Regions from separate parts of the Janthinobacterium sp. SUN128 genome, predicted to be linked through region 3. Evidence: predicted binding sites of a transcription regulator. Region 3 holds the regulator's gene; each other region holds the start of a gene.
What was found. The regulator NrdR, encoded in region 3, represses ribonucleotide reductase genes. The targets are predictions, from matches to a motif close to CACNANATNTNGTG.

Region 1 (4,165 bases), 3.8 Mb from region 3:
GCCGCATCGCCCGCTGTGGCGCGCCGGTGGCCATCCGCGGCGAATCGGGCACGGGCAAGGAACTGGCGGCGCGCGCCATCCACGCGCAGGGCGCGCGCGCCAGTTTCCCGTTTATCGCCGTCAACTGTGGCGCCATTCCCGAAGCGCTGATGGAAGCGGAATTCTTCGGCTGCCGCCCGGGCGCCTATACGGGCGCGCTGCACGAACGCCAGGGCTTGTTCCAGGCAGCCCACGGTGGCAGCCTGCTGCTCGACGAAGTCGACGACCTGCCGCTGGCCATGCAGGTGAAACTGTTGCGCGTGCTGCAGGAGCGCCGCGTGCGCAAGCTGGGCGGCAGTACTGACGAGGCAGTCGACGTGCGCATCCTGTGCGCCAGCCAGCATGGCCTGGGGCGCGGCGTGGCGGCCGGCACGTTTCGCCAGGACCTGTTTTACCGCCTGAATGTGATCGAGCTGGCACTGCCGCCGCTGCGCGAACGGCGCGGCGATCTGCAGGTATTATGTGAGGTGATCCTCGCGCGCCTGTCGCCGCGCCGGGCCGTGAGCCTGGCGCCGCCCGTGCTGGCGGCCCTGGCCGCGTATGCGTTTCCCGGCAATGTGCGCGAACTGGAAAACGTGCTGGAGCGGGCGCTGGCCTTTGCCGACGGCGGCGTGATCGCGCTCGAGGGGCTGGCCTTGCCGCCGGCGGCGGGCAGCATGCCGTCGCGGGCGCCGCCGGCCTTGCCGGAACGGCAACTGTGCCTGCCCGGCATGGCGGCGTATGGCGTGACCCCCGTCTTGCCGCTGGACATGTATTTGCGCCAGGCCGAGCGCGACATGATCATGCTGGCGCTGGTGCAGGCGCGCTACCACCGCGCGCGGGCGGCGCGCCAACTGGGCCTGAGCGTGCGCCAGTTGCGTTACCGCATGCAGAAATTGACGATACAGGAAGCCCTATTTGATGAGCGCATGGACGATAGATGAAGACGGCTGGTGCGATGGCGCGCTGCGCTATGACTCCCAATACTACGATGCGCGACCGGACGGCGCGCAAGTCGATTTGCTGGTGATCCATAACATCAGCTTGCCGGGCGGCCACTTTGGCGGACCGCATGTGTCGGACTTGTTTACGGGCCGGGTAGATTATAATGCCGATCCTTCTTTCGCCGACCTGCGTGGCTTGCAAGTCTCGGCGCACTTTTTTGTGCGGCGCGATGGTGCGTTGCTGCAATATGTTTCTGCTGATAAACGTGCCTGGCATGCCGGCGCGTCCACCTTCGAGGGACGTCCGCAGTGCAATGGCTATTCCATCGGTATCGAAATGGAAGGCGCGGACGATGTGCCCTTCCAGCGGCGGCAATACCATGTCCTGGCGGCGCTGACGGTGGCGCTGGCGGCGCGCTACGGGCTGTCCCAGGTGCGCGGCCACGAGCATATCGCGCCGGGAAGGAAGACGGATCCGGGACCGTTTTTTGACTGGCATTTTTACCAAGTATGCTGGCTGGAAACCTTGCGCGGGCAGCCTGCGTTAGCGCTTACTTCGCGGGGATTGGGCTTTCCATCCATGCCCTGAAAAGTCAACCGAAATCGTATAAGAAAAGACAAAAAATTACGCTGGCGGATGCCGGAAAACTATTGCATCACCCTTCGATGGGTACTACAATTAGTGCAGAAGTTGGATGTAAAGACTATATCTAGTGCCATCACAGACGTTTTCAGAATTATTGTCAAAGCTATCCGGATTGCTGATAAAGCACTGGAACTGGCGGTTTATCACCCTTGATCGTGTTTCGCGCCAGCCGGGCAGTGCGGTGTGGCGAGATGGATACTGAGCTGTTTTATGCACTATGAATTTACTATTTAGCAACAAATACCTGAAGAAACCCTGACCATCGGGCGTTCTATTCAACAACACACGCGGCAGCAAAACTGCAGGCTGACTTTAGCTGACAACGGGAGCTTCAATGCAATCACCACAAGATATTTCCATCCATCCAACGCCAGTATCGCCAGCGCCAGGCGCGGCCAACAGTGTGGCGAGCACGGGCGCGGCATTGGGCGACTATCGCATCATCCGCCGCAACGGCGCGGTGGTGGCATTTGAGCCTTCGAAGATCGCCATCGCCATGACCAAGGCGTTTTTGGCCGTTAACGGCGGCCAGGGCGCAGCCTCGGCACGCATCCGCGAACTGGTGGAACAACTGACCGACGGCGTCGTCGCCGCGCTGGTGCGCCGCCATCCGGGCGGCGGCACCTTCCATATCGAAGACGTGCAAGACCAGGTGGAACTGTCGCTGATGCGTTCGGGCGAACACGACGTGGCGCGTGCCTACGTGCTGTACCGCGCCAAGCACATGGAAGAGCGCCGCCTGCAGAAGGAAGCGCAAGGCGCCTCCGCGCAAGTCACCGCGCCCCAGCTGAACGTCACCGACAACGGCGTGCGCCGCCTGCTGGACATGCAGGAAGTGCGCGACCTGATCAACGCCGCCTGCGCCGGCCTGGAAAAGCACGTCGATGCCGACGCCATCCTGGCTGAAACAGTGAAAAACCTGTACGACGGCGTGCCCGTCGAAGAGCTGCACAAGTCGGCCATCCTGGCGGCGCGCGCGCTGATGGAAAAAGACCCGGCCTACAGCCAGGTCACGGCCCGCATCCTGCTGCACACGGTGCGCAAGGAAGTGTTCGGCAAGGAAGTGCCGCAAGCGGCCGCTGCCGCAGAATACCTGACGTATTTCCCGCAATACATCGCCAAGGGCATCGCCGCCGAGCTGCTGAACCCGGTACTTGCCAGCTTCGACCTGGAACGCCTGGCGAAAGCCATCGTGGCCGACCGCGACTTGCAATTCGGCTACATCGGCCTGCAAACCCTGTATGACCGCTACTTCCTGCATATCCAGGACGTGCGCATCGAAATGCCGCAGGCGTTCTACATGCGCGTGGCCATGGGCCTGGCGCTGAACGAGGCGGACCGCGAAGCGCGCGCCATCGAGTTCTACAGCCTGCTGTCCTCGTTCGACTTCATGAGCTCGACGCCGACCCTGTTCAACTCGGGCACCCTGCGCTCGCAGCTGTCGTCGTGCTACCTGAGCACCGTCTCGGATGACCTGGAAGGCATCTACGACGCCATCAAGGACAACGCGCTGCTGGCCAAGTTTGCCGGCGGCCTGGGCAACGACTGGACGCCAGTGCGCGCCTTGGGCGCCCACATCAAGGGCACCAACGGCAAGTCGCAAGGCGTGGTGCCGTTCCTGAAGGTGGTGAATGACACGGCCGTGGCAGTCAACCAGGGCGGCAAGCGCAAGGGCGCCGTCTGCGCCTACCTGGAAACCTGGCACATGGATATCGAGGAATTCCTCGACCTGCGCAAGAACACGGGCGACGACCGCCGCCGCACGCACGACATGAACACGGCGAACTGGATTCCCGACATGTTCATGAAGCGCGTCATGGAAAAAGGCGAATGGACCCTGTTCTCGCCGTCGGACACGCCAGACTTGCACGACAAGGTCGGCAAGGCTTTTGAACAGGCTTACCTGGGCTATGAAGCCAAGGCCGCCGCCGGCGAAATCCGCGTATTCAAGAAGATCGCCGCGCTGGACCTGTGGCGCAAGATGCTGTCGATGCTGTTTGAAACGGGCCACCCATGGATCACGTTCAAGGACCCTTGCAACATCCGCAGCCCGCAGTCGCACGTCGGCGTCGTCCACAGCTCGAACCTGTGCACGGAAATCACCCTGAACACCAGCAGCGATGAAATCGCCGTCTGCAACCTCGGTTCCGTGAACATGCCGGCGCACATGAAGGAAGGCAAGCTCGATCACGTCAAGCTGGCCAAGACCGTGCGTACCGCCATGCGCATGCTCGACAACGTCATCGACATCAATTACTACGCCGTCGACAAGGCGCGCAATTCGAACATGCGCCACCGTCCGGTCGGCATGGGCGTGATGGGCTTCCAGGACTGCCTGCACATGATGCGCATCCCGTTCGCCTCGGACGCCGCCGTGTCGTTTGCCGACACCTCGATGGAAGCCGTCTGCTACTACGCCTACCTGGCGTCGACGGAACTGGCCGAAGAGCGCGGCCGCTATGAATCGTATGCAGGTTCGCTGTGGGACCGTGGCATCCTGCCGCAAGACTCGGTCAAACTGCTGGCCGAAGAGCGCGGCGGCTACCTGGAAGTCGAT
Region 2 (4,165 bases), 520 kb from region 3:
AGGCGGGCTGGCCAACCCGGGCGCTCGCTTCCGTAAAGTACTGGCGCTCGTGGAATTCGCCCTGCTTGCCGATGTTGAACGAGGCGACGGGGCGGTGATAGCCCATCACGCGGGTCCAGATTTCGCAGCGCTGGCGTTCGGTGTCGAGCAGGGTGATGGCGGGAGTGAAGTCGGGACGTGCGTTCATGGCGTTTCCTTGAGTGGGTGAGCGAGATCGGACTGCTTGCGCGCGATCAGTTCCGCGTCGCAGGTGGGACAGAATTCATGTTTGCCGGCCAGGTAGCCGTGGCGCGGGCAGATGGAAAACGTGGGCGTGACCGTGATGTAGGGCAGCGAGAAGCGGCTCAGGGCGCGTTTCACCAGCTCGCGGCAGGCATTCGCGTCCGACAGCGCTTCCGTCATGTACAGGTGCAGCACCGTGCCGCCCGTGTACTTGCGCTGCAGCGCGTCCTGCAATTCCAGCGCCTCGAACGGGTCGTCCGTATGGCCGACGGGCAGCTGCGACGAATTCGTGTAGTACGGGTTGTCGACCGTGCCCGCCTGCAGGATGGCGGGGAAGCGCTTGCGGTCTTCGCGGGCGAAGCGGTAGGTCGTGCCTTCGGCCGGCGTCGCTTCCAGGTTGTACATATGGCCCGTCTCTTCCTGGAATTGCACCATGCGGGCGCGCACGTGGTCGAGCAGGCGCACGGCCAGCGCATGGCCCTCGGGACTCGTGATGTCATGGGCGTCGCCGCTGAAATTGCGGATCATTTCGTTGATGCCGTTCACGCCCAGGGTGGAGAAGTGGTTGCGCAGTGTGCCAAGGTAGCGCTTCGTGTACGGGAACAGGCCTTGCTGCATCAGTTCCTCGATGGTGCGGCGCTTGATTTCCAGGCTGGTCTTGCCCAGTTCCAGCAGGCGGTCCAGGTCCGCCATCAGGGCTGGCTCGTCGCCGCGCCATCGGTGGCCCAGGCGCGCGCAGTTGATCGTCACCACGCCCAGGGAACCCGTCTGCTCGGCGGAACCGAACAGGCCGTTGCCCCGTTTCAGCAGTTCGCGCAAGTCCAGCTGCAAGCGGCAGCACATGGAGCGGATCATGTTCGGCTTGAGTTCCGAATTGATGAAGTTCTGGAAGTAGGGCAGGCCGTAGCGGGCCGTCATCTCGAACAGGCGTTCGGCGTTTTCGCTATGCCAGTCGAAATCCTCGGTGATGTTATAGGTGGGGATGGGGAAGGTGAAGACTCTGCCCTTGGCATCGCCCGCCATCATGATCTCGATGTAGGCGCGGTTGATCATGTCCATCTCCACCTGCAGCTCGCCATAGCTGAAATCCATCTCCTGGCCGGCGATGACGGGAATCTGCTCGCGCAAGTCGTCCGGGCAGGCCCAGTCGAAGGTGAGGTTGGTGAACGGCGTCTGCGTGCCCCAGCGCGATGGCACGTTGAGGTTGAAGATCAGCTCCTGCATGTACTGGCGCACGTCTTCGTAGCGCAGGCTGTCCTTGCGGATGTAGGGTGCCATGTAGGTGTCGAAGGAGCTGAACGCCTGCGCGCCGGCCCACTCGTTTTGCAGGGTGCCGAGAAAATTGACGATCTGGCCGATGGCGCTCGACATGTGCTTGGGCGGACCTGATTCGATCTTGCCCGGCACGCCATTCAAGCCTTCGTGCAGCAGGGTGCGCAGCGACCAGCCGGCGCAATAGCCGGCCAGCATGTCGAGGTCGTGGATGTGCAGCGCCGCTTCGCGGTGCGCCGCGCCCACTTCCGGCGGATAGACCTGGTCCAGCCAGTAGTTGGCGATGACCTTGCCCGACACGTTGAGTATCAGGCCGCCCAGCGAGTAGCCCTGGTTGGCGTTGGCGTTGACACGCCAGTCGCGCCGCTCCAGGTATTCATTGATGGACGCGGCGACATCGACCTGGCCGCGTGTGGGGGAAACTGCATTTGTCGTCATGAAACCTCCAATAAACACAACATGCGGTGTTTTTATGGAGGTTAATCACTAAATATAGTGGCGTCAAAGGGCGCGTGCAGTTGCGTGACGAATCCTTGATGCAGGTGAAAAAAGCGCCCCCGTTTACTTTTTCGCGCGGCCCCGGCGCAGGATGAAGCAGCTCAGGCCAAAGTACGCGGCGGCGCAGACGGCGATGCTGATGGCGGAGGCGGGCAGCACGTGCGCCCAGATTTCCAGCGGCGAGAAGGTGCTCCAGCTGGCGACGCGGATATCGAAGGTGACGTAGTTCGCCAGCAGCCAGTAGACGGCCAGCAGTCCCGTGCAGATGGCGGCCTGGCGCATCGGCGGCATGGCGCGGCGCGCGAAGACGGCTTGCAGGAACAGCAGCAGCACGCCCGGATACGCGCCCAGTATCTCGGGCGACAGGATGGAGAGCTTTTCTTCGACATAGCCGTCGGCGGGCGCGGCCCACTGCACTTGCAGCACGGTGAGGAACAGGGTGAGCAGGAAGATCAGCAGCGGTTTGCGGGGCATGGCGGGCAATCGAAGAGGGAGAAAAGTGGGGCATTTTACAGCCAGGTCAAGCAAGTTGAACGCGCGCCAGCCATGCATGCATTCCTTCACCTGCGTCAAGGACTGGCCAGCATGGGCGGGGCTATAGTCTGCACCCTGAGCCGATACAGGACTGTGAATATCATGATGCTTGAATCAACCACCGCCACCCGAGTGGCCGGACCGCTGGAACTGGTCTGCCCCGCCGGCAGCCTGCCCGCCTTGAAAGCAGCCGTCGACAATGGCGCCGACACCGTTTACCTGGGCTTTCGCGACGCCACCAATGCGCGCAATTTCGCCGGCCTCAATTTCGACGAGAAGGCCATCGCCGAGGGCGTGCGCTACGCCCACCAATATGGGCGCAAGGTGCTGCTGGCGCTGAATACCTATCCGCAGCCGCACAACTGGGCCGTGTGGCGCAGCGCCATCGATCGCGCCGCGCAGGCCGGCATCGACGCCATGATCGTGGCCGATCCGGGCCTGATGGCCTACGCAAGTGAGCATCACCCGCAGCTGCGCCTGCACCTGTCCGTGCAGGGCTCGGCCACCAACTACGAGGCCATCAATTTTTACCATGAGCACTTCGGCATCGCCCGCGCCGTGCTGCCGCGCGTGCTGTCGATGGCGCAGGTGGAGCAACTGATCGCCAAGACGGAAGTCGAGATCGAGGTCTTCGGCTTCGGCTCCCTGTGCGTGATGGTCGAAGGGCGTTGCGCGCTGTCGTCGTATGCGACGGGCGAGGCGCCGAATACCCATGGCGTGTGCTCGCCGGCGAAATCCGTGCGTTGGCTGGAAACGCCGAACGGCCTCGAATCGCGCCTGAACGGCGTGCTGATCGACCGCTATGCGCCCGGCGAAAACGCCAGCTATCCCACCCTGTGCAAGGGCCGTTTCGAAGTCAATGATGAAGAGTATTACGCCATCGAGGAGCCGGCCAGCCTGAATACCCTGGCGCTGCTGCCGCAACTGATCGCTATGGGCGTGCGGGCCGTGAAGATCGAAGGACGCCAGCGCAGCCCCGCCTACGTGGCGCAGGTGACGCGCGTGTGGCGCGAGGCGATCGACGCCTGCCGCGAAGGCAATGCGCGCTACGCCGTCAAGCCGGGCTGGATGGCGGCCATGGACAAGCTGGCCGAAGGCCAGCAGCACACATTAGGTGCTTACCACAGATCTTGGAAATAGAGGATGAACATGCTGAAGCTTTCACTGGGCCCCTTGCTGTACTACTGGCCGCGCGCCACCGTCTTCGAGTTTTACCAGCAGATCGCCGGCACCGCCGTCGATATCGTGTACCTGGGCGAAACCGTCTGCTCGCGCCGGCATGAGGTGCGCCTGGCCGACTGGCTCGATATCGCCGACATGCTGGCCGCCGCCGGCAAGGAAGTGGTGCTGTCGACGCAGGCGCTGATCGAGGCGGGCGCCGAACTGGCGACCCTGCGCCGCATCACGGGCAATGGCCGCTACGGCGTCGAGGCCAACGACATGGGCGCCGTGCACTGCATGGAAAAGGGTACCTCCTTCGTCGCCGGTCCCCATTTGAACCTGTTCAATGGCCCCAGCCTGCAACTGCTGGCGCGCCTGGGTGCGCGGCGCTGGGTGATGCCGCTGGAAATGGGGCAGACGGCGCTGGCCGAGATGCAGCGCCAGAAGCCGGAAGGGCTGGAGACGGAAGTCTTCGCCT
Region 3 (4,165 bases):
AGACCACTGGCCACTGCAGTGGCCTGCGCGCCGGGCGGGTGAAACGGCAGCAGTTCGATAAGGTAGCGGGGCCGGCGCGACGGCAGGAAACCCTGCCCTGTCTGCATGACGGCGCCCGTAAACTGGCCGTACGGCACGGTGCGGCTGCCCCCTGCGTCACCATCGAGGTCCGTGCTCAGCCAGAGTGCCGGCGCACCCGGGGCTGCCGGCAGGCACAGGCCCAGTGCTCCCCCTTCGCCGCAGCCGTCCGCAAACCCTGCCGCACTGCATGGTGCGAAGAGGCTGCTGCGCCCCGGTGCGCCGGGCAAGCCTTCGATATCGTTCTGCGCATCCACCAATGCCTCCTCCGCCGCCTGAAACGCGATCTGCCTGTCGCGCTCGCCCCGTGCCGCCTTTTCGCCCTGCAAGGCCATCTGCGCCGCCGATATGCCCAGCAACAAGATGATCACCAGCAGGCACAGCACATACACGAGGGTGGCGCCGCCGCAGCGCTCACGAAGTGCACGACAAGATAAGCAACAGCGGACGCCCGCGCCAGCCATCGCGCCGCCCGCCTAGGCCGGCCCGTTGCGCAGCATGATGCTCGTCTGCACCAGTTGCCGCAGCCGAGAGCGCGTCGCGGCGGGCAAGGACGCGCGCGCGATGCGCACGCCTGTGTCGCCGGCGCCGTGCGCCTCGGCATACGCCTTGCCGAACAGATCGAACTGCGCCGGTCCCAGTTCCGCCATCTTGTCCGCCTGGCCCGCCTCGCCATGCAACAGTAAGGCCACGCGCACGCTGGCCACGCGCTTCCAGTGCGTGCGCCGGTGAAAATCGCGCTGGCGCGCGGCCGCGTCCGCGCCAACCAGCACCAGCGCCGCATCGTAGGCGTCGAGCGCGCTGGCGTTGACATAGCGGTTCGCCACGCCGTCGGCAGGCGTATCCGTGTCGAGGCCATACAGCACCTGGAAGCCGTCGACGCGGCGGATGATGGCGTCCGCGCCCCAGCCGTTCGCGCCACGGTATTTGCAGCGCAGCTCGCCCTCACCATCGGCGCCCTGCGCTACATAGAAAATGCTCCAGCCCCGCTGCGCCTCCGTTTGCGCGGCGCCCACGCCAAAACCGGCGCAATTGAGCACGGAACCGTCGCCGCCCTCTTCCTTGCCGGCGCCGTAATAGCGTAAGGCCAGCACATCGCTGCCATGCAAGGCGCCGGGCAGCGCGCCGCTGATGCCTTCGCTGTTCTTGCCCAGGCTGCGCGCGTCGAGCCCGGCCACATTGGCGCTGTCGTCATCGGCATGGGCGACGGGCGCGGCGCTGCTATCCCAGTTCACGTACGCCGTCTGGCGCACGGCGCGGGCGATGGTATCGAGCGCATAGCGGCCGTTGTCATCCAGCCGCGCGCTGGAGGACTGGTCGCCATAGCTGCCGCTGGCCGCCAGCAACACGCTACTGGCCGCCAACATCAACAGCGAACCGAGCGACAGGGCCACCAGCAATTCCACCAGGCTCATGCCACGATGCCGGCGGTTCATGCGCCGCCTCCGCCCAGCTGGAATGCCAGCCTGGGCAGCGACTCGCCTGCCGCATTCTCTGCGGACGAGCCATCGGGCAGGCGGGCGCGCCAGCCCAGCTTGATGACGATGGGCGCCCCCTTGCCGCCGCTGCAAGCCCAATGCAAACCCTGGGCGGCGGCGTCCCACGCGGCGAGGTCGCGGCAAATGTGCAGACGCGCGCCTGGCAAGGCCGCATGCAGCCCTTGCTTCCATTCGGCGATATCGAATTGCGCCAGTTCAGCCGCACCGCAGGCGGCGGCACCGAAGCAGTCCGGCGCACCGCCGCCAGCGTCGGCGCCGTCCGCCGCCGCGTACGCCACGTTCAGGTAGGGATTGCCCGCATCGGGTCCATTCATGAGCACGCTGTTTGCGCGCATGCGCTCGGCCATGCCGGCGGCCAGTTGCACGCCCGCCGACAACAACGCCGACTCATGGCGCGCGCGCAGGGAGTTCAGTTGCAGGATACTGGCACCGAGCAGGCCCAGCGCCAACAGCAGCAGCGACACGAGCACCTCGACGAGGCTGCTGCCACCCGCAGGAAACATAGTGCGACCGCCATTGCGCATGCGCTACTCCCTTCCGCAGAAAGAGTCGCAAGAACAGGCGGCCCAGCTACAAGATAGGCGCGCGCAAAAAACCGGATCTGCGCTAGCGCAAACAGGACGGCGATAAGGTGAGAAGAACAGCGTTGAATTGATCAGGCCGCTTGCCAGGCGAACGCTTGTGTGGTGAAAACGGGGCGCATGAGCAGCCCCGTTGTCGGCGAAGTGAACGTCAGGGCTTGCGTGCCTGTCCCACTTCGGCAATCGCATCCTGGAACTCGGCCAGGTCTTCGAAGTTCTTGTAGACGGAGGCGAAGCGGATGTAGGCGATCTTGTCCAGGCGCTTCAATTCTTGCATGACGAGTTCGCCGATATAGCCGGAATCGACTTCGCGCAAGCCGCTGGTCAAGAGTTTTTCCTGGATGGACACGATGGCCGTATCCACGGAGGCGGCCGCGACGGGACGCTTGCGCAAGGCCAGCATCAAACTGCCGCGCAACTTATCCGCAGCGAACTCCGTCCGGCTGCCATTCTTTTTGACGACGGCCGGCATGATAAGTTCAATGCGCTCGTACGTGGTAAAACGCTTGTCGCATTTGCCGCAGCGGCGGCGGCGCCGAATGGCATCCCCTTCCTCCGATACGCGCGTATCGAGAACCTGGGTGTCGCCGTGCTGGCAAAATGGACATTTCATGGGCTGGCTACAACTTTATAGTAATAATTACGGGAAATCGCCGCCCTTGTACAAAGGGCGCCCGAATCACTCCGGGCGCCCTTGGGCACGACTGGAATGTGTCATACAGAATCTTACTCCGTATGACACATTCTGGACAAATAATTAGCGACTATTCCGGTAAGGAGCGTCTGCAGCAGATTGCTCATCGGTCGCGCGGACAAGGCGCGAGGAGGACGCATGGCTAGCCATGCTACGACGAGCAACGCAGTACCCGCTTCCGAGGGGCTGTCTGCTGTAGATGTATTCCTTCACCGGAACAGGCTCTTAAGCTGCGTACACCGGGTGCGCGTCGGCCAGCACTTTCACGGCCGCTTTCACGCGCTCGATGGTGGCGGCGTCATGCGGATTGTCCAGCACGTCGGCGATCAGGTTGCCCACTTCTTCCGCTTGCGCTTCCTTGAAACCGCGCGTCGTCATCGCCGGGCTGCCCAGGCGGATGCCCGAGGTGACGAATGGCTTTTGCGGGTCGTTCGGGATGCCGTTCTTGTTGCAGGTGATGTGCGCGGAACCGAGGATGGCTTCGGCTTCCTTGCCCGTCAGGTTCTTGGCGCGCAGGTCGACCAGCATGACGTGCGATTCGGTGCCGCCGGACACGATGCGCAGGCCGCGCTTGATCAGGGTTTTCGCCAGCACGTCGGCGTTCTTGATCACTTGCTTCTGGTATTCGACGAATTCAGGGCTCAGCGCTTCCTTGAAGGCGACGGCCTTGCCGGCGATCACGTGCATCAGCGGGCCGCCCTGGATGCCAGGGAAGATGGCCGAGTTGATGGCTTTTTCGTGTTCGGCCTTCATCAGGATGATGCCGCCGCGCGGGCCGCGCAGGGATTTGTGCGTAGTCGAGGTGACGAAGTCGGCGAACGGCACCGGGTTCGGGTACAGGCCGGCGGCGATCAGGCCGGCGTAGTGGGCCATGTCGACCATGAAATACGCGCCAACTTCCTTGGCGATCTTGCTGAAGCGTTCGAAGTCGATCTTTTTCGAGAACGCGGACGCGCCAGCGATGATCAGTTTCGGTTTGCGTTCGCGAGCCAGGCGCTCCATTGCCTCGTAGTCGATGTCTTCTTCCGCCGTCAAGCCGTAGGAGACGACGTCAAACCATTTGCCGGACATGTTCAGCGGCATGCCGTGGGTCAGGTGGCCGCCTTCGGCCAGCGACATACCCATGATCAGGTCGCCTGGTTTCAGCATGGCGAAGAACACGCCCTGGTTCGCCTGCGAGCCGGAATTCGGCTGCACGTTCGCGCATTCGGCGCCGAACAGCTGTTTCACGCGGTCGATGGCCAGTTGCTCGGCCACGTCGACGTATTCGCAGCCACCGTAGTAGCGCTTGCCTGGGTAGCCTTCGGCATATT

Region 1: a site for NrdR is predicted at 1,665-1,678, ahead of O3297_RS17620 (ribonucleoside-diphosphate reductase subunit alpha). Genes of this name have one in related genera too.
Region 2: a site for NrdR is predicted at 1,979-1,992, ahead of O3297_RS02870 (ribonucleoside triphosphate reductase). Genes of this name have one in related genera too.

The regions. Positions count from the first base shown of each region.
Region 1 is NZ_JAPWHY010000001.1:3,891,280-3,895,444, reverse strand. It holds gene O3297_RS17630 (sigma 54-interacting transcriptional regulator) at 1-962, shown strand, start outside; gene ampD (1,6-anhydro-N-acetylmuramyl-L-alanine amidase AmpD) at 940-1,551, shown strand; gene O3297_RS17620 (ribonucleoside-diphosphate reductase subunit alpha) at 1,943-4,165, shown strand, end outside.
Region 2 is NZ_JAPWHY010000001.1:599,644-603,808, forward strand. It holds gene nrdD (anaerobic ribonucleoside-triphosphate reductase) at 1-187, opposite strand, end outside; gene O3297_RS02870 (ribonucleoside triphosphate reductase) at 184-1,932, opposite strand; gene O3297_RS02875 (hypothetical protein) at 2,056-2,466, opposite strand; gene O3297_RS02880 (peptidase U32 family protein) at 2,632-3,666, shown strand; gene O3297_RS02885 (U32 family peptidase) at 3,676-4,165, shown strand, end outside.
Region 3 is NZ_JAPWHY010000001.1:79,283-83,447, reverse strand. It holds gene O3297_RS00415 (PilX N-terminal domain-containing pilus assembly protein) at 1-470, opposite strand, end outside; gene O3297_RS00410 (PilW family protein) at 555-1,514, opposite strand; gene pilV (type IV pilus modification protein PilV) at 1,511-2,080, opposite strand; gene nrdR (transcriptional regulator NrdR) at 2,310-2,771, opposite strand; gene glyA (serine hydroxymethyltransferase) at 3,078-4,165, opposite strand, start outside.